Regions from separate parts of the Limnohabitans sp. 103DPR2 genome, predicted to be linked through region 1. Evidence: predicted binding sites of a transcription regulator. Region 1 holds the regulator's gene; each other region holds the start of a gene.
What was found. The regulator LexA, encoded in region 1, represses DNA repair genes until DNA is damaged. The targets are predictions, from matches to a motif close to ACTGTATNNNNATACAGT.

Region 1 (4,782 bases):
CTTGGTCTTTCAAAATTCGATCGATGGTGGCGAAATCGGCCACGCCCTCGGACACAATGCGCAGCGCTTCAGTGCCGTAACCACGGCCCGCATGGTTGACGATGAAACCAGGCGTGTCATTCGCTTGGACGGGTGTGTGGCCCATTTGCGTTGCAAATTCAGTGAGACGTTCGCAAACTGCTGGGTTGGTTTTCAAACCTGCGATGACTTCCACAACCTTCATCAAGGGAACAGGATTGAAGAAGTGATAACCCGCAAAATTGGCTGGTCGCTTTAAGGCTGCTGCAATGGCGGTGACGGACAGTGAAGAGGTGTTGGTGACCAGTACAGCCGTCTCAGGCAACAAGTTTTCAAGTTCAACGAACAATGATTTTTTGATGTCTAAGCGTTCAACGATGGCTTCAACAACCAACTCACACGACTTCAAATCATTCAGGGTGCTGGCACCGTTTAAACGTGATTTGTAGGCATTGACGGTGTCTGCATCCAGTCGCCCTTTGGTGGCCAGTGATTCCCAGACTTGGAAGACGGCTTCTTTGGCTTTTTGAATGGCGTCTGCTTGCGTGTCATAAAGCCAGACTTGGCTACCTGCTTGTGCGGCAATTTGAGCAATGCCGCGGCCCATAGCGCCTGCGCCAATGACGGCCACTTGATTGAATGCGATGGTCATTTGTTGAATTCGAATTTGTAAAAAAAAGTTACTGCATCCGCGCAGTGTGTTTTTCAGCGACGAACTTGAAGTGCGCCGGGATTGACGATATTGGTCGGTGTGCCTTTGATGAAGTTCACGACGTTGTCAAACGCTGCACCAAAGTACAACTCGTAATTGTCTTTTTCGACGTAGCCAATGTGAGGTGTACAGATGCAATTCTCGAGACGCAGCAAAGCATGACCCTGCAAGATGGGTTCATGTTCAAAGACATCAATGGCAGCCAAGCCAGGACGACCACGGTTGAGTGAACTGATGAGTGCATCGGGTTCAATCAGTTCTGCGCGCGATGTATTCACAATCATGGCGCTGGTCTTCATGCGTGACAAGTCGTCGAGCGTGACGATGCCGCGTGTGGCATCGTTCAAACGCAAATGCAAAGAGATCACATCACTTTGTTCAAAAAAGGCTTCACGTGTGGTGGCTGGAATGTAGCCGTGCTGTGCTGCTTTTTCCCTTGAGGCTTCACTTCCCCAAACTACAACTTGCATGCCAAAGGCCTTGGCGTAACCTGCGACCAGCTGGCCAATCTTGCCGTAGCCCCAGATGCCCATGGTGCGGCCGCGCAAAACCGTTCCCATTCCAAAATTGACAGGCATGGATGCAGACTTGAGGCCTGATTGTTGCCAAGCACCATGTTTGAGGTTGCCAATGTATTGCGGCAATCTGCGTGCCGCAGCCATGATCAGTGCCCATGTGAGCTCGGCCGGTGCGTAAGGTGATCCGGTGCCTTGGGCCACAGCAATGCCTCGCTCGGTGCAAGCTTCTAAATCAATGTGAGAGCCTGCATGGCCAGTCTGTGAAATGAGTTTAAGTCGAGGCAACTTTTCAATCAGTTGTCTGCTGAGGTGTGTGCGTTCGCGAATCAAAACCAGAATGTCTGCGTCTTTAAGTCGCACAGACAATTGGCCCAAACCCTTGACGGTGTTGGTATAGACCTTGGCGCTGTAGGCATCCAATTTGGACGCGCAATCTAGTTTTCGGACGACATCTTGGTAGTCGTCAAGGATCACAATGTTCATAGGCACTATTGTGCCTTGCCCGAAGGCTTCTATGGCCTTCTGAATTCAAATTTTGAGCACCAAAATGCACTGCATAAATGGCAGCAATGGTGCAGGGGGATTAATGGGGCAGGGAAGGCTTGCTTTTGGCTTCTAAAGCAACCAAACGGTCGAGTTCGGCGCAGACGTCGGCCATGCGGCCAGAAATGACCATTCGACCTGCGCAAGAGGCGGTTTCGCCTTGCTCTGACACGCGAAGGACGCGAAGTGCACGTTGTTGTGCTTGTCGAGGCCCCAAGCTTGAACTTGGACTTGCACCAGAAATGCTGACTTTGTGACTTGGCTGGGCCTTTTCAAATGGGTTGTCCAAGTTCATTGAAGAGCTGAGGAATTTTTGAAAACCGTTGTAAATGCTTGTGATGCCGAGGAGTGCGATGGTCATATCTAATCTTTGAAAATGGATGAGCGAATCAAATAATGCGGTGGACAGGGCAATGAGAGATTTACATCAGCAGCGTGTTGCGGATGAGACCCACAGCCAAACCTTCGATGTCAAAGGGTTCGCCAGGTTGAACCAAAATGATGGGGTAGTCGGGGTTTTCGGGCAGCAGTTCAATGCGATCGGATTGGCGACGCAAGCGCTTGACGGTGACTTCTTCACCAAGTCGTGCAACCACAATTTGGCCATTTCGTACCTCTTTGGTGGCTTTCACGGCCAGCAAGTCGCCGTCCATGATGCCTGCATCGCGCATGGACATGCCACGAACACGAAGCAAATAATCGGGTTGCTCTTGGAACAGGTGAGTTTCGACGTGATAGGTGCGATCGACATGTTCTTGGGCCAAAATAGGTGAGCCGGCAGCAACACGTCCAATGAGTGGCAATGCCAATTGGGCAAAACCTGGCAATGGCAGGCTGAACAGGTCGCCAGAGTTGCGCAGGCTGTCTCGTGAGTTGCCTTTGAGACGAATACCGCGGGATGTACCGCTGACCAAATCGATGGCGCCTTTGCGTGCCAAAGCTTGCAGGTGTTCTTCGGCTGCATTGGCAGATTTGAAACCCAATACCTGTGCAATTTCTGCGCGTGTTGGCGGTGCGCCAGTTTCAGCGATGGTTTTTTGGATGAGCTCCAAAATTTGTTGCTGACGGGCTGTGAGCTTGGGTTGATCGATCATGGTGCGGTCCTTGAAAGGTGGCTGAGTTGACAGATAACTGTTTTCTTATCCAGTAACTGTATTTTTAACCAGTCTTTTTTGAAATGCAAGCAAAAAATCAAAAAATTGTTGTTTTAGGCACCGGCGGCACGATTGCGGGCGAGTCCAGTTCGGCTTCTGAGGGGCTCAGTTACAAGGCTGCTCAGAGGGGGATTGATGTCTTGCTCCAGTCTGTTGCAGAAATCGGACAGGGTCTTCCAGAGGCCTTGAGCGGCTACCAATTTGAATCTGAACAAGTGGCGCAGCTGGACAGCAAAGACATGGACTTTGCCACTTGGTATCACTTGGCTCAGCGTTGTGAGGCTTGGCTATCGCAGGATGATGTGGCGGCGGTGGTGATCACCCATGGCACGGATACGCTGGAGGAAACGGCTTATTTCTTGTCCCGTGTCATTGCCAATGAAAAACCCATTGTGCTGACTTGTGCCATGCGTCCTGCCAATTTCAAAGATGCCGATGGCCCCCAAAATTTGCGAGACGCATTGACGTTGGCATCAGTTGCCAAAGGCGCTGGTGTTTGGATGGTGGCAGCTGGCGAAATACACCACAGTCAGCATGTTCAAAAAGTACATCCCACGCGGTTGAATGCCTTTGACTCGGGCGAAGCTGGCTTGGCAGGCACAGTCATTCAGGACCATGTGACATGGCGTTCAGAGTTTGCGCCAGTGGCTCAGCCCAACAAAATCAAGCTTTCTCACTTACCTGATCCCGCATCATGGCCATGGGTTGAAGTCATCATGAACCATGTGCAAGCCAGTTCTAAGCTGGTAGATCTGCTAATCAATGCCGGCGTACGAGGCATCGTGCTTGCAGGAACAGGCAACGGCTCTGTCAGTACCGATTTGAAGGAAGGGCTGCTGCGTGCGCAAGATGCGGGCGTGCAAATTCGTGTTGCCAGTCGGTGCAACCAAGGGCCTGTGATCGTGACGGCGTCACACATCTTCCCTGTGCTGTCAGGATTGAGCCCAGTCAAATCAAGAGTGGCTTTGATACTGGACATGGTGTCCAAGCCAACCGACTGATTTACCCAAAAAAAATCCGGCCTCAGCCGGATTTGGACATCGCACGTGCGCGTGATCAGGCAGCGCCCAAAGCTTGCATGGCGCGCTGGGTAATGTCCTCCACTGAGCCCATGCCGCTGATGGCGCGGTACTGAGGCGCAGCGTGTGCTTCAGCTTTAGCCCAATCGGAGTAATAGGCCACCAAGGGGCGTGTTTGTTGGCTGTAGACGTCCAAGCGCTTTTTGACGGTTTCCTCTTTGTCGTCTTCGCGTTGAACCAAGGGTTCGCCGGTGACATCGTCTTTGCCTTCCACTTTGGGTGGATTGAATTTGACGTGATAGGTGCGGCCAGACGCAGGGTGTGAGCGACGTCCGCTCATGCGCTCAATGATGGCATCAAAGGGCACATCAATTTCGAGCACGTAGTCGAGTTTGACGCCTGCGGCTTTCATGGCATCAGCTTGGGGAATGGTGCGAGGGAAGCCATCAAACAAGAAGCCATTGGCGCAATCTGCTTGCGCAATGCGTTCTTTGACCAAGTTGATGATGAGGTCGTCGCTGACCAGGCCGCCCGATTCCATGACGGCTTTGGCTTGAAGACCGAGCGGGGTGCCCGCTTTTACAGCGGCACGCAACATGTCGCCTGTGGAGATTTGCGGGATGGAAAATTTCTCGCAAATGAAGGCCGCTTGCGTACCTTTGCCCGCACCAGGTGCGCCTAAAAGAATCAGTCTCATGGAAGTTCCGAATAGTTGTTAAATCTTTCGCCACAGCCTGCATGGCTCTCACTGGAGAATAGCATGGGAATCCCAAATTTTCCTGACGCCAGCCCTTCGCGGGGATCAGGCCTTGAAAAGT
Region 2 (4,782 bases), 1.3 Mb from region 1:
TCCTTGCCTTGGTACTCGTGGATCTTCATGAGGTTTCTCTCAGAGGGTGGTTATTCTCACCAGCCAGTCAGGGTGGTTTGCCCTAAGCAAGCACTGGACACTTCAGCCGGCGACTGTATCATGTTGCAACGCACCAATCTTGAGCCGAGTCACTTACATTGACATGACGCGGCAAAATTTTTTCTTGGGAGAGCCCTGAATGGCCAAAAAAATATTCATCGATGGCGAAGCTGGTACCACCGGGCTCTTGATTCGCGAGCGTTTGCTGGCCATGCCCGAGGTCGAATTGGTCAGCATTGCCCCAGAAAAGCGCAAGGACCCCGAGGCCAAGCGCGAGCTGATGGCCCAAGTTGATCTGGTTATTTTGTGCCTCCACGATGATGCCGCTAAAGAATCCGTGGCCATGATCGATGCTTTGCCTAGCCACAAACCACGCATCATTGACGCATCCACCGCCCACCGCGTGAACGACCAATGGGTGTTCGGTTTTCCTGAAATGCGTGCCGGTCAACGCGAAGCTGTGGTGAGTGCGCAACGCGTCAGCAACCCTGGTTGTTATGCCTCAGGCGCCATCGCCATCCTGGCACCATTGATCAGTGCTGGCATCTTGCCTCCAGATTTTCCGGTTGCTTTGCCCTCAGTAAGTGGTTACTCCGGTGGTGGCCGCACCATGATTGAAGACTATGAAGCAGGCCGCGCGCCTTTGCACGAAGCCTACGCTTTGGGGCTGCAACACAAGCACGTGCCCGAGATCATGAAGTACACCGGCCTGACGCGTCGCCCCATCTTTTTGCCAGCCGTTGGCAATTTTCGGCAAGGCATGTTGGTGGAGTTGCCGCTGTTTCTGGACGACTTGCCTGGCAAACCGAAAGTGTCCGATTTGTATGAAGCTTTGCGCGCGCACTACGCCAGTAGCCAAAACGCTGGCGGTTGGGTCAGTGTGGTGGCAGCTGAAGAAAGTGGCAAATTGGGCGCCACCGGCAACAACGACTCCAACAAACTGGAAATCAGGGTGTTTGGCAACGAGACGCATCGCCAAGCTGTGGTGATTGCCCGATTGGACAATTTGGGCAAAGGGGCCAGCGGCGCTGCGGTTCAAAACCTGAAGTTGATGCTGGGTCTTTGACCTGGCAGAACAAGCTTCAGCTGTCGAAGTCTTCTTCGGGTGTGCCCGATTGCTGGACGACTTTTCGGACGACCTCGGCCGAAAATCCGCGCGTGAGCAAAAACCGGTAATGCTTGGCGCGCTCGTTGGCATCTGCCGCAGGCGCGCCAAATTTCTTTTGCCAGACGCCTTGGGCGCGCGCGAATTCAGAATCTTTTAAATCCAGCATGGCCTGAGCCACTGCTGCAGGCGCCAAGCCTTTGGCTTGCAGTTCTTGTTTGATTCTGCCGTTGCCCAGCTTGGGCGCGCGATGGTTAAGAACGGACTCCAAGACGCGGGTTTCGTCAATGAAACCTTTGGCTTGGAGCTCGTCGAGAGCTTGTGCCAGCTCGCCCGGCACCTCCTCGTGGGGTGAGAGTTTGCGAACCAGCTCAGCCCGAGAGTGTTCGCGCTGCGACAAAAGCCGCAGCGCACGTCCTTTGAGGGACAACTTAAACCCGGGCTGAGCCATTGATCAAGGAACGCAACTGGAGAAAGGCGTGAGATTAGGCGGCTGCGACGGCTTCAGCCAGCAGTGGGATGCCCAAAGATTCACGCACTTTGTTTTCAATTTCGGCAGCCAGTTCGGCGTTTTCACGCAGGAACTCACGGGCGTTGTCGCGGCCTTGGCCAATTTTTTCGCCGTTGTAGGCATACCAAGCGCCTGACTTGTCGATGATTTTGGCCTCGACACCCATGTCGATGATTTCGCCTTGGCGGCTGATGCCTTCACCGAACAGAATGTCGAACTCAGCGGTTTTAAAGGGCGGAGCCACTTTGTTTTTAACCACCTTGACTTTGGTTTCGTTGCCGATCGAGTCGTCACCTCGTTTGATGGTGCCGGTGCGGCGGATGTCCAAGCGCACAGAAGCGTAGAACTTGAGCGCGTTGCCACCGGTGGTGGTTTCGGGCGAGCCGAACATGACGCCAATCTTCATGCGGATTTGGTTGATGAAGATGACCATGCAATTGGTTTTCTTGATGGTGGCGGTGAGCTTGCGCAGGGCTTGGCTCATGAGGCGGGCTTGGAGGCCGGGCAAAGAGTCGCCCATGTCGCCTTCGAGTTCGGCCTTGGGGGTGAGTGCGGCCACGGAGTCGATGACGACCAAGTCGACGGCGCCGGAGCGAACCAGGCTGTCGACAATTTCAAGGGCTTGCTCGCCGGTGTCGGGCTGGCTAATGAGCAGGTCTTGCAGGTTGACGCCAAGCTTTTGAGCGTACTGAATGTCCAAAGCATGTTCGGCGTCGACGAAGGCGCACTGACCGCCGATTTTTTGCATCTCGGCAATCACTTGCAAGGTGAGGGTGGTTTTGCCAGAAGACTCTGGGCCGTATATTTCAACCACGCGGCCGCGGGGCAAACCGCCTACGCCCAAGGCAATGTCGAGCCCCAAAGAACCCGTTGAGACGACTTGGATGTCTTCGATGACTTCACCCTCGCCCAGACGCATGATGGTGCCTTTGCCAAATTGTTTTTCGATTTGGGCCAGGGCTGCTTGCAGGGCTTTGGTTTTGTCGCTGTTTTGGTCGCTCATAGAAATCTCCATAAAAATCAACGGGTTGAAAAACTTGCATTCAGAAAGCTGATCAAAGACTGGATGCTTGAACAGTACTGTAATGGCATTGTCTCAACGAGTAAATAGATTTTTTAGTCAGTTTGCTTTACTATCTGCAAATGCCAGTCAATGACAGTTTCATCACCCATTCACAGGGCCAAGCGCCGTCATCTGCTGTCCGCGATGACCGGTGGCGCGAAACACATTTGGGTCGTTTGTTGGGCCATTCCATGAGGCGTTTCGATGCGCGCGTTTTAAGCCTGATGGCACACAACGAGCAGGTGCCGCTGGCGCTCTCGAATTTGGCTGCAAGAGATCAAATCAGTGCGGCACACGTTCACATCACACGGCATTTGTCGCTGCAGGGTTCAAGGCTGACGGACTTGGCGCAGGCCGCAGGGATGAGCAAACAAGCCATGGGCAATTTGGTCGACCAGTGTGAAGCATGGGGTTTGGTCAAACGAACACAAGACAGTCGAGATGCGCGCGCGCGCCTGGTCGAATTCACCGAAGACGGCTTGGCGTGGTTGGCCGCCTTTCAAGTGGCGGTGGCACAAGCAGAAGAAGAATTCAAAGCTTCCGTGGGCCTTGAAATTGCAACCGTGGTGGCCTTGGGACTTGAAGCCTATTGCATGTAATGGCAAACGAGGGGTCGGCCATGGTGAAACTCTCGTTACAGAGCGTTGATAGTCGCCTAAAATTTAGACAGCCGCCTCCGGGCGCAAAACACAAAGCCAAACAAGGCCAAAGCGGGAGACAAGCATGCGCATTTTGATAGCTGAAGATGATCAGGTGTTGGCCGATGGTTTGCTGCGCAGTTTGCGCAGTGCAGGTGCGGCCGTGGATCATGTGGCAAGTGGCACAGAAGCCGACGCTGCGCTCATGACCAACAACGAATTTGATCTGCTCATTCTTGATTTGGGCTTGCCCAAAATGCATGGCCTCGATGTGTTGAAAAAATTACGCTCACGCGGCTCCACCTTGCCGGTTTTGATTTTGACGGCAGCTGACAGTGTGGAAGAGCGCGTGAAAGGTCTGGACTATGGCGCAGATGACTACATGGCCAAGCCCTTCAGCTTGCAAGAGCTTGAAGCGCGTGTTCGCGCGCTGACACGGCGCGGCATGGGTGGCGCCACATCGCAAATCAAACACGGCCCGCTCATTTACGATCAATCAGGCCGCGTCGCCACCATTGACGGCAAGATGGTGGAATTGTCTGCACGCGAATTGGGCTTGCTGGAAGTGTTGCTTCAACGTGCAGGCCGATTGGTCAGCAAAGACCAGTTGGTTGAGCGCTTGTGCGAGTGGGGCGAAGAGGTCAGCAACAACGCGATTGAGGTGTACATCCACCGCCTGCGCAAGAAGATTGAAAAAGGGCCGATCCGCATCGCAACCGTTCGCGGCTTGGGTTACTGCCTCGAGAAAATTCCGAGCTGATCCCGCATTCGCGCTGCCAGAAGTTTTTGCTGAATGAATCCTAAAAATTGGCAGCTGTCTTTTTTTCGCCGCGAGCAGCGCTCGTTGTTTGGCGAAATTTTGGATTGGATGCTCACGCCATTGCTGTTGCTGTGGCCTGTCAGTTTGGCACTCACGTGGCTGGTTGCCCAAGGCCTGGCCAACAAACCATTTGACCGTGCGCTGATTTACAACGCACAAGCCTTGGCGCAGTTGGTCAAGCTCAGTCCTGATCAGCAGCGCGTGCAATTCAATTTGCCGCAACCGGCCAGCGAACTCTTGCGCGCCGACGACGCCGATCTGGTGTATTACCAAGTGATTGGTCCCAAGGGTGAAATCTTGGGTGGTGACCGCGATTTGCCACAACCCCAAGAAGACGAGAAACTGGGCAGTTACGAAGTCAAAATTCGTGACGATGAAATGCGCAGCTTGGAAGTGCGTGTCGCCTACACTTGGGTCCAACTGGCGTCTGACAAGTCACCAGTGGGCATGGGCCCTGTGCTGGTCCAAGTGGCCGAGACACGCGAGAAACGCTCGGTGCTGGCCACTGAAATTATCAAAGGCGTGATGCTGCCGCAGTTTGCCATTTTGCCCTTGGCGGTCTTGTTGGTTTGGTTGGCACTGGTG
Region 3 (4,782 bases), 480 kb from region 1:
GCAGTTGGCGCGGCTCTTCAGTTGAGCCATCGTAATTGGGAATGAAATCGACCGTGCCTTGGTCAATTTCATCCAACAGCAAAGTGGTGATTTTGGAAAGTCGCGCTTCTGTGTAACGCATGGCCGCTGCGCCATCACCGTCGCGGCTACCGAAGTTGCCTTGACCATCAATCAGCGGATATCGCTGGCTGAAATCTTGAGCCATGCGCACCAGTGCATCGTAGGCGGCTTGGTCACCGTGAGGGTGAAAACGACCCAGCACATCGCCCACCACACGCGCACTTTTGACGGGCTTGGCACCTGTCGCACCAGAGAAGCCCAAACCCATGCGGGACATGGAATAGAGAATGCGTCGCTGTACTGGTTTTTGGCCATCGCACACATCGGGCAATGCGCGGCCTTTGACCACGCTCAATGCATATTCAAGGTAGGCGCGTTGTGCGTAAGTGGCCAAATTCAGCGAGTCATCGGACTCGCTGTTTTGAAGGTCTAAAGTGGGTTGATCGTTCATGATTAAATGTCCACCTCAATGGCATCGCCATGCAATTCCATGAGTTCACGACGAGCGGCGGCCTCGCCTTTGCCCATCAGTTGTGTGATCAAACTTTCTGTTTGTGCAAAATCCAAATTACCCAGTTGCACGGGCAACAAACGGCGCGTGTCGGGGTTGAGCGTGGTTTCCCACAACTGCTCGGCACTCATCTCGCCCAAGCCCTTGAATCGGCTGATGCTCCATGCGCCTTCGCGCACGCCATCTTTGCGCAGTTTATCGAGCATGCTTTGCAACTCAGCTTCATCCAATGCGTACATTTTGGCAGCTGGTTTCTTGCCGCGTGCTGGTGCATCCACACGGAACAGTGGCGGACGCGCGACAAACACATTGCCGGTTTCGATCAACTTGGGGAAATGACGGAAGAACAAGGTCAGCAACAAGACTTGGATGTGAGAACCATCCACATCGGCATCACTCAAGATGCAAATCTTGCCGTAACGCAAACCCGACAAATCGGGTGAGTCGTTAGGGCCATGCGGATCAACGCCAATGGCCACCGAAATGTCGTGAATTTCGTTGTTGGCAAACAGGCGATCGCGATCAACTTCCCACGTGTTGAGCACTTTGCCGCGCAGCGGCAAAATGGCTTGGCATTCTTTGTCGCGACCCATCTTGGCGCTGCCACCTGCAGAGTCGCCCTCGACCAAGAACACTTCGTTGTGCGCAATGTCTTTGCTTTCGCAATCGGTCAGTTTGCCTGGCAACACTGCCACGCCAGAGCTCTTGCGCTTCTCAACTTTTTGACCTGCCTTCTGGCGATGCTGCGCCGCCTTGATGGCCAGCTCGGCCAATTTTTTGCCGTACTCTACGTGCTCATTGAGCCACAGCTCCATGGTGGGTCTCACGAAACTGGACACCAATCGCACGGCATCGCGCGAGTTCAAACGCTCTTTGATTTGTCCTTGGAATTGGGGATCGAGCACTTTGGCCGACAGCACAAAACTGGCACGTGCAAACACGTCTTCGGGCATGAGTTTCACGCCCTTGGGCAACAAGCTGTGCAGTTCAATGAAGCTCTTCACCGCCGTGAACAAGCCATCACGCAGGCCACTGTCGTGCGTGCCACCGGCACTGGTGGGAATCAGGTTGACATAACTCTCACGCACAGGTTGACCGTCTTCGGTGAAGGCCACCGCCCAACTGGCACCCTCGCCTTCAGCAAAGCTGTCGTTGTTGCCATCGGCAAAACCTTCACCTTCGAACAAAGGAATGACCGGGTCTCCGGTGAGTGTTTGCATGAGGTAATCACGCAGGCCCGCTTTGTATTGCCAAGTTTGGGTGTCCTTGGTTTTTTCGTTCAGCAACGTGACCGTGACGCCAGGCATGAGCACCGCTTTGCTGCGCAGCAAATGCGTGAGCTCGGCCATGGGCAAGGCACTGGATTCGAAATACTTGGCGTCGGGCCACACGCGCACCGTGGTGCCCTGTTTGCGATCGCCCTCGACTGCTTTGCGAGTCACCAAGGCTTCGACCACATCGCCGCCAGAAAACGCCAGCGTGGCCACTTGGCCTTCGCGGTAGCTGGTGGCTTCCAGGCGTTTGGCCAAGGCGTTGGTAACACTCACACCCACGCCATGCAAACCACCCGAAAAGCTGTAGGCGCCGCCCTTGCCTTTGTCAAACTTGCCGCCTGCATGCAAGCGCGTGAACACCAACTCAATGACGGGGGCTTTTTCTTCAGGGTGCAAACCAAATGGAATGCCACGACCGTCGTCTTCGATGCTGACCGAGCCGTCGGTGTGCAACACCACTTTGATCTTTTTTCCGTGACCCGCCAGCGCCTCGTCGGCCGCGTTGTCGAGCACTTCTTGAATGATGTGCAAGGGGTTGTCGGTGCGGGTGTACATGCCCGGACGTTGTTTGACAGGCTCTAAGCCTTTCAAGACTCGAATGGAGCCTTCGCCGTATTCGGGAGATGAATTGGAAGAGGTAGTAGTAGCCATGGGCGCAGATTGTAGTGTGAAATCAAACAAAATACTGGATAAATTCACAGTCCCAGCCAACCCCAGGACATACAGGAACATTCAGGCATCATGGCGGCAGTTGATAGAAACGCATTGGAAAGCAACACACATGCACGGAACCGAAGATCCTTCAGCCTGGGTCACCCGCTGGACTCATCTCCTGCCCCCTCAAAGCCAAGTGCTCGACTTGGCTTGTGGTGCTGGCCGGCACATGCGCTGGTTGGCGGGACATGGCCATCAATGCACTGGCGTTGACCGCTCAGCCGAAGCTTTGGCGACAGCCCAAGCCTATGGTCAAGTGTTGGAAGCAGACATCGAGGGCGGCCCTTGGCCTTTGGAGGGGCAGCTTTTTGACGCCGTGATCGTGACCCATTACCTGTGGCGACCTTTGATGCCGCGCATTTTGGAAAGCCTCAAGCCACACGGCTTCTTGATTTACGAGACCTTTGCCCTAGGCCATGAAAAAATTGGCAAACCGTCCAGGCCTGACTTTTTGCTCAAACCTGGCGAATTGCTGCAGACTTGCGCAAAGATGCACGTCATCGCCTACGAAGACGGCTTCTCCGAACAACCCCCTAAATTTGTACAGCGCATTGTGGCCACCCCACAAGTCCCGGCATCTGGTCAACAGATTGGCCTTGGCTGTCGTTAGAATGCTTATTTGTCGCTTTATTCATTCGCCATGACGAAAACTTTCCAACCCATTACTGGCAGTATCCCCGCCCTCATCACCCCCATGCTGGAGGACGGTTCGGTGGACTACGCCAGCCTGCGAAAATTGATCGACTGGCACATTGCCGAAGGCACAGACTGCATTGGCGTGGTGGGCACCACGGGTGAGTCTCCCACCGTGAATGTTGAAGAGCACCGCGAGATCATCCGCGTGTCTGTCGAACAAGCCAAAGGCCGCGTGCCCATCATGGCGGGCTGTGGCGCCAACTCCACAGCGGAAGCCATCGAATTGGCCAAGTTTGCCAAAAGCGTCGGCGCCGACTGCCAATTGCAAGTGGTGCCCTATTACAACAAGCCCACCCAAGAAGGCATGTACCAGCACTTCAAAGCCATCGCCGAAGCAGTGCCTAACTTGCCCATCATTTTGTACAACGTGCCCGGCCGTTCCGTGGCCGACATGCAGCACGACACTGTGTTGCGTTTGGCTCAAGTCCCTGGCATCGTCGGTATCAAAGAAGCCACAGGCAACATCGAACGCGCTCAGTGGCTCATTCGCGATTTGCCCAAAGAATTTGCGGTGTATTCGGGTGATGATCCTACAGCGGTTGCATTGATGCTGTGCGGTGGCAAAGGCAATGTCAGTGTCACTGCCAACGTGGCGCCGCGTTTGATGCATGAATTGTGCGTTGCGGCCATGGCAGGCAATGTTCAAAAAGCCATGGAAATTCAATTCAAATTGATGCCTGTGCACAAAAATTTATTTGTCGAAGCCAACCCTATCCCAGTGAAATGGGCCATGAAACGCATGGGACTTTGCGGCGGCACATTGCGCTTGCCTATGACCGAACTGTCAACACCTCAGCAACCTGTGGTGGAAGCCGCGTTGCGTGCAAGCGGACTCATTTAAGGAATCCTCGTGAATCGATTTGTAACTATGCCTCGTCAATTGACCACATTGGCCAGCGCTGCGGCCCTCACCTGTTTGCTTGCAGGTTGCTCTACTTTGGAAGAAAGCAAAATCGATTACAAAAGCGCCAGCCAGGCGCCTACGCTTGAGATTCCGCCAGACCTCACACAATTGAAGCGCGACTCGCGTTACCAAGTGGCAGGCTCTGCCAGCGCATTGGCCAGTGCAGCAGCACCGGCAGCCCGTACCGCCAACGATGCAGGCACCGCCACCAACCAAGCGGGCGATGTCCGAATTGTGCGCAATGGCACGCAGCGTTATTTGGTCGTCCAACGCAGCGCCGATTCGGTTTGGGAACCGCTGCGCGAATTCTGGAAAGACAATGGCTTTGTGCTCACCACCGATCAGCCTGAATTGGGCATCATGGAAACTGACTGGGCCGAGAATCGCGCCAAGTTGCCCCAAGACTTTCTCAGAAAAGCTGTCGGCAAAATGTTTGACTCACTCTACTCCACGGGTGAACGCGATCGCTTTAGAACGCGCATTGAGCGTACCGACAAAGGTCTGGAAATTACGGTCACGCACCGCGGCATGAAAGAGATTTATACCAGTACCTTGAAGGATCAAACGGTTTGGACACCGCGTGAAGCCGATGTGGAATTGGAAGTTGAATTCTTGCGTCGCAT

Region 2: recA (recombinase RecA) is a predicted target of LexA. The motif match lies at 2,738-2,755, and genes of this name have one in related genera.
Region 3: L103DPR2_RS07135 (DNA topoisomerase IV subunit B) is a predicted target of LexA. The motif match lies at 2,530-2,547, and genes of this name have one in related genera.

What each region holds. Positions count from the first base shown of each region.
Region 1 covers NZ_CP011834.1:1,932,145-1,936,926, reverse strand. The annotation lists gene L103DPR2_RS09340 (3-hydroxyacyl-CoA dehydrogenase) at 1-670, opposite strand, end outside; gene L103DPR2_RS09335 (D-2-hydroxyacid dehydrogenase family protein) at 724-1,731, opposite strand; gene L103DPR2_RS09330 (hypothetical protein) at 1,832-2,152, opposite strand; gene lexA (transcriptional repressor LexA) at 2,214-2,885, opposite strand; gene L103DPR2_RS09320 (asparaginase) at 2,969-3,946, shown strand; gene adk (adenylate kinase) at 4,002-4,661, opposite strand; gene kdsB (3-deoxy-manno-octulosonate cytidylyltransferase) at 4,767-4,782, opposite strand, start outside.
Region 2 covers NZ_CP011834.1:305,684-310,465, reverse strand. The annotation lists gene sucC (ADP-forming succinate--CoA ligase subunit beta) at 1-29, opposite strand, end outside; gene argC (N-acetyl-gamma-glutamyl-phosphate reductase) at 200-1,126, shown strand; gene recX (recombination regulator RecX) at 1,143-1,616, opposite strand; gene recA (recombinase RecA) at 1,651-2,679, opposite strand; gene L103DPR2_RS01345 (MarR family winged helix-turn-helix transcriptional regulator) at 2,820-3,338, shown strand; gene L103DPR2_RS01340 (response regulator) at 3,463-4,137, shown strand; gene L103DPR2_RS01335 (sensor histidine kinase N-terminal domain-containing protein) at 4,171-4,782, shown strand, end outside.
Region 3 covers NZ_CP011834.1:1,447,692-1,452,473, reverse strand. The annotation lists gene parC (DNA topoisomerase IV subunit A) at 1-511, opposite strand, end outside; gene L103DPR2_RS07135 (DNA topoisomerase IV subunit B) at 514-2,496, opposite strand; gene L103DPR2_RS07130 (class I SAM-dependent methyltransferase) at 2,627-3,169, shown strand; gene dapA (4-hydroxy-tetrahydrodipicolinate synthase) at 3,200-4,096, shown strand; gene bamC (outer membrane protein assembly factor BamC) at 4,124-4,782, shown strand, end outside.